Regions from separate parts of the Streptomyces pluripotens genome, predicted to be linked through region 1. Evidence: riboswitches for the same ligand, from Rfam matches in the RefSeq annotation. Region 1 holds a riboswitch; the other holds the start of a gene.
What was found. Region 1 has a riboswitch for glycine ahead of gcvT (glycine cleavage system aminomethyltransferase GcvT). Riboswitches for the same ligand answer to the same signal wherever they lie in the genome.
Positions count from the first base shown of each region.

Region 2: linked by a shared signal. The riboswitch ahead of gcvP (aminomethyl-transferring glycine dehydrogenase) and the one ahead of gcvT (glycine cleavage system aminomethyltransferase GcvT) in region 1 are both predicted to bind glycine.

Region 1 is NZ_CP021080.1:5,258,269-5,265,078, reverse strand. Features, by position in the region: gene LK06_RS23765 (enhanced serine sensitivity protein SseB C-terminal domain-containing protein) at 288-1,085, opposite strand; gene LK06_RS23760 (enhanced serine sensitivity protein SseB) at 1,284-2,075, opposite strand; gene LK06_RS23755 (AAA family ATPase) at 2,138-2,833, opposite strand; glycine riboswitch at 3,012-3,104, shown strand; glycine riboswitch at 3,105-3,217, shown strand; gene gcvT (glycine cleavage system aminomethyltransferase GcvT) at 3,261-4,388, shown strand; gene gcvH (glycine cleavage system protein GcvH) at 4,502-4,879, shown strand; gene glyA (serine hydroxymethyltransferase) at 4,905-6,170, shown strand; gene LK06_RS23735 (L-serine ammonia-lyase) at 6,295-6,810, shown strand, end outside.
Region 2 is NZ_CP021080.1:843,751-850,560, reverse strand. Features, by position in the region: gene LK06_RS03625 (MerR family transcriptional regulator) at 1-183, shown strand, start outside; gene LK06_RS03620 (DNA polymerase IV) at 253-1,698, shown strand; gene LK06_RS03615 (PRC-barrel domain-containing protein) at 1,620-1,991, opposite strand; glycine riboswitch at 2,111-2,205, shown strand; gene gcvP (aminomethyl-transferring glycine dehydrogenase) at 2,380-5,265, shown strand; gene LK06_RS03605 (TOBE domain-containing protein) at 5,386-5,823, opposite strand; gene LK06_RS03600 (ABC transporter ATP-binding protein) at 5,852-6,810, opposite strand, start outside.

The sequences.
Region 1 (6,810 bases):
GGCTGGGACCCCTCTCAACCGGCGGTAACCGGCCCGTACTTGCCGCTGGTAGCGGCATCAATCAGTCCTTCGTACGCAGGGGCCGCGCCCCTTGAAGGGGGAGTCTTCAATGCTGATGCGATCAGCCGCCAGCCTTGACGGTGAATGGATGCGCAACCGTGATGCAAGCTGGGGATTCCCGTTATGCGGACAGTACGTCACGGCGACCGGACAAGAGTAAGCCGAACAACGCCGGAGCAAAAAGGGCAATCAGGACAAGAGGAACTCGTGTGTCCCGTGAATCCTGCTCAGTAGCCGCCGCGCACCGGCGGATAGCCGTACCCGGCGGCAGGGGCCTGCGGCTGGGGCGGGGCCTGGAACCCGGGACGGGGCTGAGGTTGCGGTGGACCCACGTGGGCCTCGCGGTCGTAGAACGGGCGCGCGCTGGCCCGCATCCACATCACCACCGGGTCGTAGTCGTCGGTCATCGCGACCGTCGACACCGGGAGCCCCTCCGGCACCACCCCGATGGACTGCTGCATCATCGCGCGCACCGAGTCCACCGCGGCGGGCGAGGTGTCGTACACGTCCAGGCCGATGGCGAGGTACGGCGCCCCGAGCGCCGGCTGCACCCAGGCACGGCGCAGGGAGCGCAAGGCGGGGGTGCGGTGGGCATTCTGCGCGAGCAGGGCGTAGAACTGCGGAATCTCGATAACGGGCTCAGTGAGGCGCAGGGGGCCGGCGGGCTGACGTCCCAGGCCGGTGGCCAGACGGCGCAGGTCGAGCCAGGGAACGCCGACACCGCCGCCCGGGGCGTGCGGGTTGAGCCAGAGACCGTAGTGGTCGGGGTAGAGGGTGCGGGCCACGTCGAGTCCGTCGACGACCTCGTAGGAGCGGTTCCAGCCGCTGACGGATAGTTCCTGGGCGGAGGTCACACAGGGGGCGTAGTGGAAGCCCTCGACCTCCATGTCCCCGTACTGGGCATCCGGGGAACCGGCCTGGCCGTGCCAGAGGAGCATCCAGATCTGGCCGGAGGACGGGGTGGCGAGGGCGCGCAGCAGTGCCTCGTACGCGTCGTAGCGTCCGGGCGTGACCTGGCGCAGCATGTGCTCGACGCTGCCACTGTGGCTCGCGCTCACCTGTCGTACCGGCCCTTCTTCGGAAGCCCCTCGTTCAAAGACAGCTTAAGCGCCCACTGGGGTGAGGCCTGGGGTTCGTGCACGCGTACGAATCGTCCGTGACCGGCCGTGTCCCGTTTGCGGCCGGGACCCACACCGGACACGGCCGTGCGGCGCTCGGGTACGTCAGTGGCCGTACTGGTAGAAGGGCCGGACGTGGTTCTTCAGCCACTCGGCCACCGGGTCCTCGGTCACGTCCAGGAGGACCAGGTTGACCGGCCACGGCACCGGCACCCTGCCCAGGGCGCGGCCGAGGGCCTCCAGGGGGCGAGCGCGCAGGTCGCCCTCCCACTGCGACAGTTCCACGCCCACGAACATCACCGGGTCTGCCGTCTCGACGGCGGCCAGGCAGCGGCGGGCCGTGACGACCACGCCGGTCTCGGCGAACTCGGCGGAGGCGGCGGAGAGGAAGTCGACCGGGTCGTCCTGCCAGTCGGGCTCGAAGAGACGGACCCGGCCGCCGCTGCTGGGGCCGTCGAGCGGGGTGCGGGGCCCACGGCACAGTTCGGCGACCGCCTCGGGTGGCAGGGGGATGCCGACCACACCGCCCGGGTTCACGGCCATGCCCGCCTGCGGGGGAAGCCCGCGGGCGAACTCCACGGCAGGTGCGATGGTGTACGACATGTGGGAACCGGAGACCTGACGGAGCTGCTCCTCGGAGCTGAACACCGGAACGTACGCCTGGCCGTCGATCTCCAGCGTGGGCAGGTCCAGTTGGCCGCTGTCCGGGCCCCCGCCGCTGGGCAGTGGGATCCACAGGAAGCTCCGGCCGAGAACCTCGATGATCCGGCTGCCCGCGGACGGGATGCCGAGGGAGGCCGACAGCACCTCCTCCAGTTCATTGCCGGGCCAACCGCCGTGCGGGTGGGGGTGTGCCTGTGCGGGGAAGCCCGCGGGAACGTCCGCCGGGAAGTCCATCTGCTCTACCGCCTGCTGGGAACCGCTGTTGTGGAGAAGAAGGCTAGCGGGTGACGGTGACATCACCGAGGGCGAGTGCCGGCTGACCCGGCTCGGCCTAAGAAGCCGATGCGCTTCAGGGTGTCCGCCGCAGCCCGGTCCAGCAGCACAGCCGAGCCGCAGCCGACAGGCACCCGGCCCCGCTCGACCGCGCCGAGCAGGCGGGCCGTCGTACGGCAGTGGCGGCGGAAGGCGTGGCGGGAGACCCCCCGGCCACGCTGGCGTTGGCCCGCCCGGGCGGCCTCGGGAGCGACGTCGAGCAACAGCAGGTGCAGGATGCCGCCGCGGCGGCGGGCCGCACGGGCGAGCCAGCCGCGCACCCAGCCCTGGGTACCGCAATCGTGCACAACGACGGCCTCCTCGGCGCGCAAGGCGTGCCACAGCCGGCTGTAGTGGACGAGGCGCACCAGGGGGCGGTAGAGCGCGTACGGCAGTAAGCGGGGCAGCCGGGCGGCGAAGCGCTCACGGGTGTCCTGGGAATCGACGCACTGGCCGACGGCCGTGCGGTGCATCAGCGTGGACTTTCCGCTGCCGGGCAGGCCGGTGACCACGACCACGTCACGGGCACCGAAGTCCAGGGCCCGGGGGCTGCGGCCGGCTCGGCCGCGCAGATCGCGGACGACCGCGGAGGAAGGCTCGGAGCAGCTCTCATGGGCCGGGGCGAAGGGCTGCCCCGACACCACGGCACCGGCGGTGACGTACCCGGTGGTCCTCTTCACCATGATCGTCCTCCCCTACGGACTTGGCCGTTCCCGTGCCCACCACACGTAAAGGGAGGGTAATGAGGCGATGTCGGTGGTTCGGTGCGCATACCGCCACGGCTCGGTTACAGATGTGACCCTGACGGGCGGGGCCACGGCGTGCAATGATGTGCCGGCCAACTGCATACCGGCCGCTTGAATCCGCGCGGGAGAGTCCCCAGGCCGCTGGGGCGCCGAAGGAGCAAGTCCCTCCCTTGAATCTCTCAGGCCCCGTTACCGCGCGGGCGAGGCACATCTGAAAAGCGGGCTGCTGTGACAGTGGCTCCACCCAAGGTGCAAGCCGTGGTCGTCCCCGTGGCGGTCGTGGCGAACCTCTCAGGTTCCGATGACAGATGGGGAGGAACGTTCCTCGCCCCGTCCGCCTTCCCTGGGAGACGACCGACCGATGAGCAGTACCGAACCCACTGAACTCCGTCATACTGCGCTGGATGCGCTGCACCGCTCGCTCGGTGCGACGATGACCGACTTCGCCGGCTGGGACATGCCCCTGCGTTACGGCTCCGAGCGCGACGAGCACATCGCGGTGCGGACCAAGGCTGGCCTGTTCGACCTCTCCCACATGGGTGAGATCACCGTGACCGGCTCCGAGGCTGCCGTCTTCCTGAACCACGCCCTGGTCGGCAACATCGCCTCGGTCGGCGTCGGTCGTGCCCGCTACACCATGATCTGCCAGGCCGACGGCGGCATCCTGGACGACCTGATCGTCTACCGGCTGGCCGAGACCGAGTACATGGTCGTGGCCAACGCCTCCAACGCCCAGGTGGTGCTGGACGCACTGACCGAACGGGCCGCCGGTTTCGATGCGGAGGTACGTGACGACCGGGACGCCTACGCGCTGATCGCGGTGCAGGGCCCCGAGTCCCCCGGCATCCTGAAGTCCCTGACGGACGCGGACCTGGACGGCCTCAAGTACTACGCGGGTCTGCCCGGTACGGTCGCCGGTGTCCCGGCCCTCATCGCCCGCACCGGCTACACCGGCGAGGACGGCTTCGAGCTGTTCGTGAAGCCGGAGCACGTCGTGCGGCTATGGCAGGCCCTGACCGAGGCGGGCGAGGGCGTCGGCCTGGTGCCGTGCGGCCTGTCCTGCCGGGACACACTGCGCCTGGAGGCAGGCATGCCGCTGTACGGGCACGAGCTGAACACCTCCCTCACCCCCTTCGACGCCGGCCTCGGCCGCGTGGTCAAGTTCGAGAAGGCGGGTGACTTCGTTGGACGGGACGCGCTGGCGAAGGCCGCCGAGCGCGCTGCTTCCCAGCCGCCCCGGGTCCTGGTCGGCCTGATCGCCGAAGGCCGCCGAGTGCCGCGCGCCGGGTACTCCGTGGTCGCCGGCGGCGAGGTGATCGGCGAGGTCACCTCCGGAGCTCCCTCCCCCACCCTGGGCAAGCCGATCGCCATGGCCTATGTCGACGCGGCGCACGCAGCGCCGGGCACCGCGGGTGTCGGCGTGGACATCCGGGGCAGCCACGAGCCGTACCAGGTCGTGGCGCTGCCGTTCTACAAGCGCCAGAAGTGACACTGAGCGCGGAACGTCCCCTGACGTGACTCTGCGCACACTTCCCTGCTCACGAGCAGTTCCAGCAGTCCCCCCTTCATCAGCCCTCCCGCGCGTACAGGAGAATCCAGGTCATGAGCAACCCCCAGCAGCTGCGCTACAGCAAGGAGCACGAGTGGCTGTCGGCCGCCGAGAACGGCGTCTCGACGGTCGGCATCACCGAGTTCGCGGCCAACGCGCTCGGCGATGTCGTCTACGCCCAGCTCCCCGAGGTCGGCTCCACGGTGTCCGCGGGCGAGACCGTGGGCGAGTTGGAGTCGACGAAGTCGGTATCCGACCTGTACTCGCCGGTCACCGGTGAGGTCACCGAGATCAACGAGGATGTCGTCAACGACCCTTCGCTGGTGAACTCCGCCCCCTTCGAAGACGGCTGGCTGTTCAAGGTACGCGTCACGGAGGAGCCGGCCGACCTGCTCTCCGCCGACGAGTACGCCGCCCACGCCGCCGGCTGAAGAGTCCTGAAGGAGTCGTAGCCGTATGACTGTCCTGAACACCCCCCTGCACGAGCTGGACCCGGAGATCGCCGCCGCGGTCGACGCCGAGCTCAGCCGCCAGCAGTCCACGCTGGAGATGATCGCGTCCGAGAACTTCGCGCCGCTCGCGGTGATGGAGGCGCAGGGCTCGGTCCTCACCAACAAGTACGCCGAGGGCTACCCGGGCCGCCGCTACTACGGCGGCTGCGAGCACGTCGACGTCGCCGAGCAGATCGCCATCGACCGGATCAAGGAGCTGTTCGGCGCCGAGTACGCCAACGTGCAGCCCCACTCCGGTGCCTCCGCCAACCAGGCGGCGCTGTTCGCGCTGGCCCAGCCCGGGGACACCATCCTCGGCCTGGACCTGGCGCACGGCGGCCACCTGACCCACGGGATGCGGCTGAACTTCTCCGGCAAGCAGTTCCACGTGGTCGCGTACCACGTGGACGTGGAGACCGGCCTGGTCGACATGGCCGAAGTCGAGCGGCTCGCCAAGGAGCACCGCCCGAAGGTGATCATCGCCGGCTGGTCGGCCTACCCGCGGCAACTGGACTTCGCCGAGTTCCGCCGGATCGCCGACGAGGTCGAGGCCCACCTGTGGGTCGACATGGCGCACTTCGCGGGCCTGGTCGCCGCCGGTCTCCACCCGAACCCGGTGCAGTACGCGGACGTGGTCACCTCCACCACCCACAAGACCCTCGGCGGCCCGCGCGGCGGCATCATCCTCGCGAAGAAGGCCTTCGCCAAGAAGCTGAACTCGTCCGTCTTCCCGGGCTTCCAGGGCGGTCCCCTGGAGCACGTGATCGCGGCCAAGGCCGTCTCCTTCAAGGTCGCGGCGGGCGAAGAGTTCAAAGAGCGCCAGCGCCGGACCGTGGACGGTGCTCGCATCCTCGCCGAGCGTCTGACGGCGTCCGACGCCCGCGCGGCCGGCGTGAACGTCCTGTCCGGCGGCACCGACGTGCACTTGATCCTGGTCGACCTGCGCGAGTCCGAGCTGGACGGCCAGCAGGCCGAGGACCGCCTCCACGAGGTCGGGATCACCGTCAACCGCAACGCCGTCCCGAACGACCCGCGCCCCCCGATGGTCACCTCGGGCCTGAGGATCGGCACGCCCGCGCTCGCGACCCGCGGCTTCACGGCCGAGGACTTCGCCGAGGTCGCGGACGTGATCGCCGAGGCGCTCAAGCCGTCCTACGACGCCGAGGCCCTCAAGACGCGGGTGAAGGCGCTCGCCGACAAGCACCCGCTGTACCCGGGTCTGAACAAGTAGGTCACCGCACCAGCAGGTCACCTCTGGTGGGGCACCGCGCACACTGGACACACCGGTGGCGCGGTGCCCGCCCCCTGCACCGCCCAGCACCACCCAAGCACCACCCCGCATTGAGGAGTCACCCGTGGCCATCTCGGTCTTCGACCTGTTCTCGATCGGCATCGGCCCGTCCAGCTCCCACACGGTCGGCCCGATGCGCGCAGCACGCATGTTCGCCCGCCGGCTGCGCAACGAGGGTCTGCTCGACTCCGTCGCGTCCCTGCGCTGCGCGCTGTACGGATCGCTCGGGGCAACCGGCCACGGCCACGGCACTCCGAAGGCGGTCCTCCTCGGCCTGGAAGGCGCCTCGCCGCGCACGGTGGACGTGGAAACGGCCGACGAGCGGGTGGAGAAGATCAGACAGTTGGAGCGTCTGTCGCTCCTCGGCGAGCACGAGATTCCGTTCTCCTACGGCGAGGACCTGGTGCTGCACCGCCGCAAGGCCCTGCCGTACCACGCCAACGGCATGGCCGTCTGGGCGTACGACGCGTCCGGCGCGGAACTGCTGTCGAAGACCTACTACTCGGTCGGCGGCGGCTTCGTCGTGGACGAGGACGCGGTCGGCGCGGACCGCATCAAGCTGGACGACACGGTGTTGAAG
Region 2 (6,810 bases), 4.4 Mb from region 1:
GACGAGGTGCACGCCCTGCTCCAGGGCGGTCAGGGTGTCTTCGGGATCGCGGTGGGCGTGGTGTGGCGGGACGTAGAAAGCGCGCTCTCCCAGCTGCACGGAGAACGCATCGACACGGGCGAGACGCTCGTCGGCCACAACCCCGCTGACGAACTGGCGCGCCGCCGCAACCGGGCGGTCTGACCGCCGGCCCACGATTCGGCACCCTCCGGCGCCACCGCATTGTCAGTGCCGTGGTGCAGCATCGTAGGTGTGAGAACCGCGCCCACGATCCTGCATCTCGACATGGATGCCTTCTTCGCCTCGGTGGAGCAGGCGTCCAAGCCGAGTCTGCGGGGAAAGGCGGTCGTCGTGGGCGGGCTCGGACCGCGCGGAGTAGTGGCGACCGCGTCGTACGAGGCGCGGATCTTCGGGGTCCATTCCGCGATGCCCACGGCCCAGGCGCGCCGGTTGGCACCCCATGCCGCGTACCTGGTGCCGCGCTTCGGTCTGTACCGGTCGGTCAGCGAGCAGGTGATGGGGCTGTTGCGGGAGCTGTCACCGTTGGTGGAGCCGCTCAGCCTGGACGAGGCGTTCGTCGATCTGGAGGCCGGTGGATCGGCCTGGGACGGGGAATCGGCGCGACTGGCCGGGTCGAAACTGCGTGCGGACATCCGGGCCGCCACGGGTCTCACCGGATCGGTGGGGCTGGCTGCCTCCAAGATGCTCGCGAAGATCGCCTCCGAGCAGGCCAAACCGGATGGTCTGGTGCTCGTCGAGCCGGGCACGGAGCAAGCGCTGCTGGGGCCGATGCCGGTGCGCACCCTGCCGGGAGTCGGGCCGGCTACCGGGGATCATCTGCGCAGAGCCGGAATCACCACGGTCGAGGAGCTGGCCGAGGCCGGCGAGGACGAACTCGTGCGGTTGCTCGGCAAGGCGCACGGGCACGCGTTGTCCGCCATGGCCCTGGCGCGCGACCAGCGGCCCGTGGTGGCCGAGCGGGAGACCAAATCGGTCTCGGTCGAGGACACCTACGACGTGGACATCCATGATCGGGTGCGGGTGGGTATCGAAGTGCAGCGTCTCGCCGACCGGTGCGTGGGGCGGCTGCGCGGGGCCGGGCTGTCAGGGCGGACCATCGTGCTGAAGGTTCGGCGATACGACTTCTCTACGCTCACCCGCTCCGAGACGCTCAGGGGGCCCACGGACGATCCGGCGGTCGTCCGGGAGGCAGCGGCCCGGTTGCTGGAGGCCGTGGACACCACGGGCGGGGTCCGGCTGCTCGGTGTCGGTGTCACCGGGCTCGCCGACTACACGCAGGAGGACCTGTTCGCGCAGGCGGCGGGCGAGCGGGCGGCAGGGGACCCTGTCGCGGAGGCCGTTCCCGAGGCTGTGGCGGAGCAGCCGGAGACCACCGAACGACTCTGGCGCGCCGGGCAGGACGTACGGCACGCCGAGCACGGGTACGGCTGGGTGCAGGGCAGTGGCCTGGGCCGGGTCACCGTGCGCTTCGAGACGCCCCAGTCGGATCCCGGGCGGGTGCGTACCTTCCGGGGGGACGATCCGGATCTTGAACCGGCGGATCCGCTGCCGCTGGTGCCGGGGCCGCCGGAACGGGACTGCGCCGCGTCAGACGGGGCTCAGCCCTCCTCGGTGCCCGCGAGCCTGCCGAAGTCGTGGTCCGAGAGCCTGGGGGGCGAGGCCACGTCGAGGCCGTAGTGGTGGTAGAGCTGCAATTCCTGCTCGGGGGAGAGATGGCGGCCCACGCCGAAGTCCGGGGCGTCCTTGATGAGGGCACGGTCGAACGGGACGTGCAGGGTGCCTTCGACGAGCTCGCTCGGCTCCAGGGGAACGAACGCGTCCCGGGAGAACAGGCCGGTGCGTACGGCGGCCCACTCGGGCACGCCGGTCGCGTCGTCGAGGTACACCTCGTCGATGGTGCCGATCTTGGTGCCATCGCGGTCGAACGCCTTGCGGCCGATCAGGCTGCGCGGATCGATGTCGGTCTGCACGGTCCCTCTCCCTCCACGTGGTCGCAAATCATCCGTAAGCACTACAAAAGAGCACATTTGGCGAGGCGGCCACTCGAAGGTCCGGACGTTGACCTCGCTGGTAGGCTGGCAGCGGCTGCTGACCCCGTGCGGGAGAGTCCTCCGACCACCTCGGAGGCGCCGAAGGAGCAAATCCTCCCCGGAATCTCTCAGGCTCATGTACCGCACGGACGAGGTCACTCTGGAAAGCAGGGCGGGTGTCGACGGCTTCCGCTCTCACCGACGGTGAAAACCGGCGTCCACGGGCGTCCGGTGAAGCTCTCAGGTTGAGATGACAGAGGGGGAGGCCGTCGGGGCACCCGCGCCGTGGTGCCCCTCGAAGGTCGCGTCAGACCAGGAGGCCTCCGCAATGACCGCCCATCGCATTCCGCTCTCCGAGCTCGAAACGGGCATTCCCTTCGAGCAGCGCCACATCGGGCCCGACCAGGAGGCACGGGCCAAGATGCTCGCGCAGGTCGGTTACGGCTCGCTCGACGAACTGACCGCCGCCGCGGTTCCGGACGTGATCAAGAACGCCGACGCGCTGGACCTGCCGGGCGCCCGCACCGAGACCGAGGTGCTCGCTGAGCTCCGCTCGCTCGCCGACCGCAACCAGGTCCTCGGATCCATGATCGGTCTTGGCTACTACGGCACCTTCACACCGCCGGTCATCCTGCGCAACGTCATGGAGAACCCGGCCTGGTACACGGCCTACACGCCGTACCAGCCGGAGATCTCCCAGGGCCGCCTGGAGGCCCTGCTGAACTTCCAGACCGTGGTCGCCGATCTCACCGGCCTGCCCACCTCCGGAGCCTCCCTGCTGGACGAGGGCACGGCCGCCGCCGAGGCGATGGCGCTGTCCCGGCGCATGGGCAAGAACAAGAAGGGCCTGTTCCTGGTCGACGCGGACGCGCTGCCGCAGACCATCGCCGTCATCGAGACGCGCGCCGAGCCGACCGGCGTCGAGGTCGTCGTCGCCGACCTCTCCGCGGGGATCCCGGCCGCGATCGCCGAGCGCGGGATCAACGGCGTGCTGATCCAATACCCGGGTGCGTCGGGAGCCGTACGTGACGTCAAGCCGGTCATCGATCAGGCGCACGAGCTCGGAGCCCTGGTCACCGTCGCCGCCGACCTGCTCGCGCTGACCCTGCTGACCTCGCCGGGTGAGTTGGGGGCCGACATCGCCGTCGGCTCAACCCAGCGCTTCGGCGTGCCGATGGGCTTCGGTGGTCCGCACGCCGGATACATGGCCGTGCACGAGAAGTTCGCGCGCAGCTTGCCGGGCCGTCTGGTGGGTGTCTCCGTCGACGCTGACGGGCACAAGGCCTACCGACTGGCCCTGCAGACCCGTGAGCAGCACATCCGCCGTGAGAAGGCCACGAGCAACATCTGTACCGCGCAGGTGCTGCTGGCCGTCATGGCCGGCATGTACGCCGTCTACCACGGACCGGAGGGCCTGCGGGCCATCGCACGGCGTACCCACCGCTACGCTGCGATCCTCACCGAGGGCCTCAGGGCGGGCGGCGTCGAGATCGTCCACGGTGCGTTCTTCGACACGGTGACCGCACGTGTGCCCGGCAGGGCCGCCGGGATCGTCGCCGCCGCCCGGGACGGCGGGGTCAACCTGCGCCTGGTCGACGCCGACCATGTCTCCATGGCCTGCGACGAGACCAGCACCCGGACCCAGCTGGCCACGGTCTGGTCCGCCTTCGGCGTCGAGGCCGACGTCGACGCGCTGGACGCGACCGCCGAGGACGCCCTGCCGACGGCGCTCCTGCGCACCGACGACTACCTGACCCACCCGGTCTTCCACCAGTACCGTTCCGAGACCGCGATGCTGCGCTACCTGCGTCGGCTGGCCGACCGCGACTACGCGCTCGACCGCGGCATGATCCCGCTGGGCTCCTGCACCATGAAGCTCAACGCGACCACGGAGATGGAGCCGGTCACCTGGCCCGAGTTCGGGCAGCTGCACCCCTTCGCGCCCGCCGAGCAGGCCGCGGGTTACCTCACCCTCATCCACGAGTTGGAGGAACGCCTCGCCGAGGTCACCGGCTACGACAAGGTTTCCCTGCAGCCGAACGCCGGCTCGCAGGGCGAGCTGGCCGGTCTGCTGGCCGTACGCGGCTACCACCGGGCCAACGGGGACGATCAGCGCACCGTCTGCCTGATCCCCTCCTCCGCGCACGGCACCAACGCCGCGAGTGCCGTGATGGCCGGCATGAAGGTCGTCGTCGTCAAGACCGCCGACGACGGCGAGATCGATGTCGAGGACTTGCGTGCCAAGATCGAGCAGTACCGCGACGAACTGGCGGTGCTGATGATCACCTACCCCTCCACGCACGGCGTCTTCGAGGAGCATGTCGCCGACATCTGCGCCCGGGTGCACGAGGCCGGCGGCCAGGTCTACGTCGACGGCGCCAACCTCAACGCGCTGGTCGGGCTGGCCAAGCCGGGCCACTTCGGCGGTGACGTCTCCCACCTGAACCTGCACAAGACCTTCTGCATCCCGCACGGCGGCGGTGGTCCCGGCGTCGGTCCGGTGGCGGTCCGCGCACATCTGGCGCCGCACCTGCCGAATCACCCGCTCCAGCCGGCCGCGGGCCCAAAGACGGGCGTCGGCCCGGTCTCGGCGGCGCCGTGGGGCAGTGCAGGCATCCTGCCCATCTCCTGGGCGTACGTCCGCCTGATGGGCGGGGAGGGACTGAAGCGGGCCACGCAGGTGGCGGTGCTGTCGGCGAACTACATCGCCAAGCGCCTGGAGCCGCACTACCCGGTCCTCTACACCGGCCCGGGGGGACTGGTCGCACACGAGTGCATCATCGATCTGCGCCCGCTGACCAAGGCGACCGGTGTGAGTGTGGACGACGTGGCCAAGCGGTTGATCGACTACGGCTTCCACGCGCCGACCATGTCCTTCCCGGTGGCCGGCACCCTGATGATCGAACCGACCGAGTCGGAGGACATCGCCGAGCTGGACCGTTTCTGTGAAGCGATGATCGCGATTCGTGCGGAGATCGAGAAGGTCGGCTCCGGGGAGTGGCAGGCGGAGGACAACCCGCTGCGCGGTGCGCCGCACACCGCCGCCACCCTCGGTGGCGCATGGACGCACGCCTACAGCCGTGAGGAGGCGGTCTTCCCGGCTGGTGTCTCGGCCGCCGACAAGTACTGGCCGCCGGTGCGTCGCATCGACCAGGCGTTCGGTGACCGCAACCTGGTGTGCTCCTGCCCGCCGCTGGACGCGTACGAGGACTGAGCGAGTCCTGGCTCAGGCCCCGCCCGGTCGTCGTCGACCTCCAGGCGGGGCCTTTCGCCCTCTGCGCTCACGGCGGGTGTCCACGGCGCGCTGCGGCGGCCCACGCCAGGGCCCGGCGGACTATGGCGTCGTCGTGTCCGGTGCCGTAGCCAGTGACACCTCGGTGGATTTGATCAGAGCGACCACGGAGGAGCCCGCCGTCAGGCCGAGGTCGGCGACCGCCTCGTTGGTGATGGCCGCGGTGAGTCCGCCGCCGTCGACAGTGATCCCGACGCAGGCCATGGCGGCTCCGGTGGTGAGGGCGGTGACCGTGCCGGGGAGCTGGTTGCGGATGGACAGGCCCCCAATCCGGCTGGTCGCGAGGGAGACCTCCGTGGACTTCACCAGGGCACGGACGGGCGTGCCGGGGGTCAGAGCGAGGTCCTCTGCGGCCTCCCGGGTGATGGCGGCCGTCAGGTCCTGCCCGCCGTCCAGGCGCAGCCTGATGGTGGCCATGGCCTCGCCCGGACGCACGGCGGTGACGGTGCCGGGGAGCTGGTTGCGGATGCTCAAGGTCATGGGCACCCACCGTAGAGTGCCGATGCGCTCAGGCCGGGTACGCGTGGGTCTGAGTCGCCTTGACCGTCGCCCAGACCGCCGCACCGGGGTGCAGGTCGAGTTCGGCGGCGGCGACCGTGGTGAGGTCTGCCGCCAGCGGGAACCGGCCGGTCAGGTCCGCGCGGACCTGGTCCCCGTGGCTCTCCAGGCCGGCGACCTCGCAGCGCCACAGGTTGCGGGCGCTGGCACCCGTGGGCCGGTCCCCGAACAGGGTCACGGCGGACGGCGGGAACGCCACGAAGACCGGACCCGACAGGTCTTCCGTGGTCGTGATCGAGGGTCCGGCGTCGAGTCGAACCACGTGTCCGTCGGCCCGCCCCCGGTAGAGGTTGAGCCCGACGAGCTGGGCGATGTAGTCGGTGCGGGGCCGTCTGGCGATGTCGGAGGGGGCGCCCTCCTGGACGACGTGGCCGTGCTCGACGACCACCAGCCGGTCCGCGAGCACCATGGCGTCCAACGGGTCGTGCGTGACCAGGACGGCGACCGCTTCGAACTCGGCCAGGTGGCGGCGGAGCTGGGCGCGGACCTCCAGGCGGGTGCGTGCGTCCAGGGCTGCGAGCGGCTCGTCCAGGAGCAGCAGCCGGGGCCGGGTGGCCAGGGCGCGGGCAACGGCCACCCGCTGGGCCTGTCCTCCGGACAGGTGCCGGGGCTTGGTGTCGGCGTGGTCGGCGAGGCCCATGCGCTCCAGCCAGGCGGCGGCCTGGGCACGGGCTGCGGTCTTGCCCGCGCCGCGGCAGCGGGGACCGAAGGCCACGTTGTCCAGCGCGGACAGATGCGGAAACAGCAGGTAGTCCTGGAAGACCACGCCGACCGGGCGGGATTCGGGGGGAACGTGCTCCAGGGAGGTGCCGTCCAGGCGCAGGTGGCCCTCGGAGAGCGGGATGAGCCCGGCGAGCGCACGCAGGGCGGTGGTCTTGCCGGCGCCGTTGGGGCCCAGCAACGCGACCA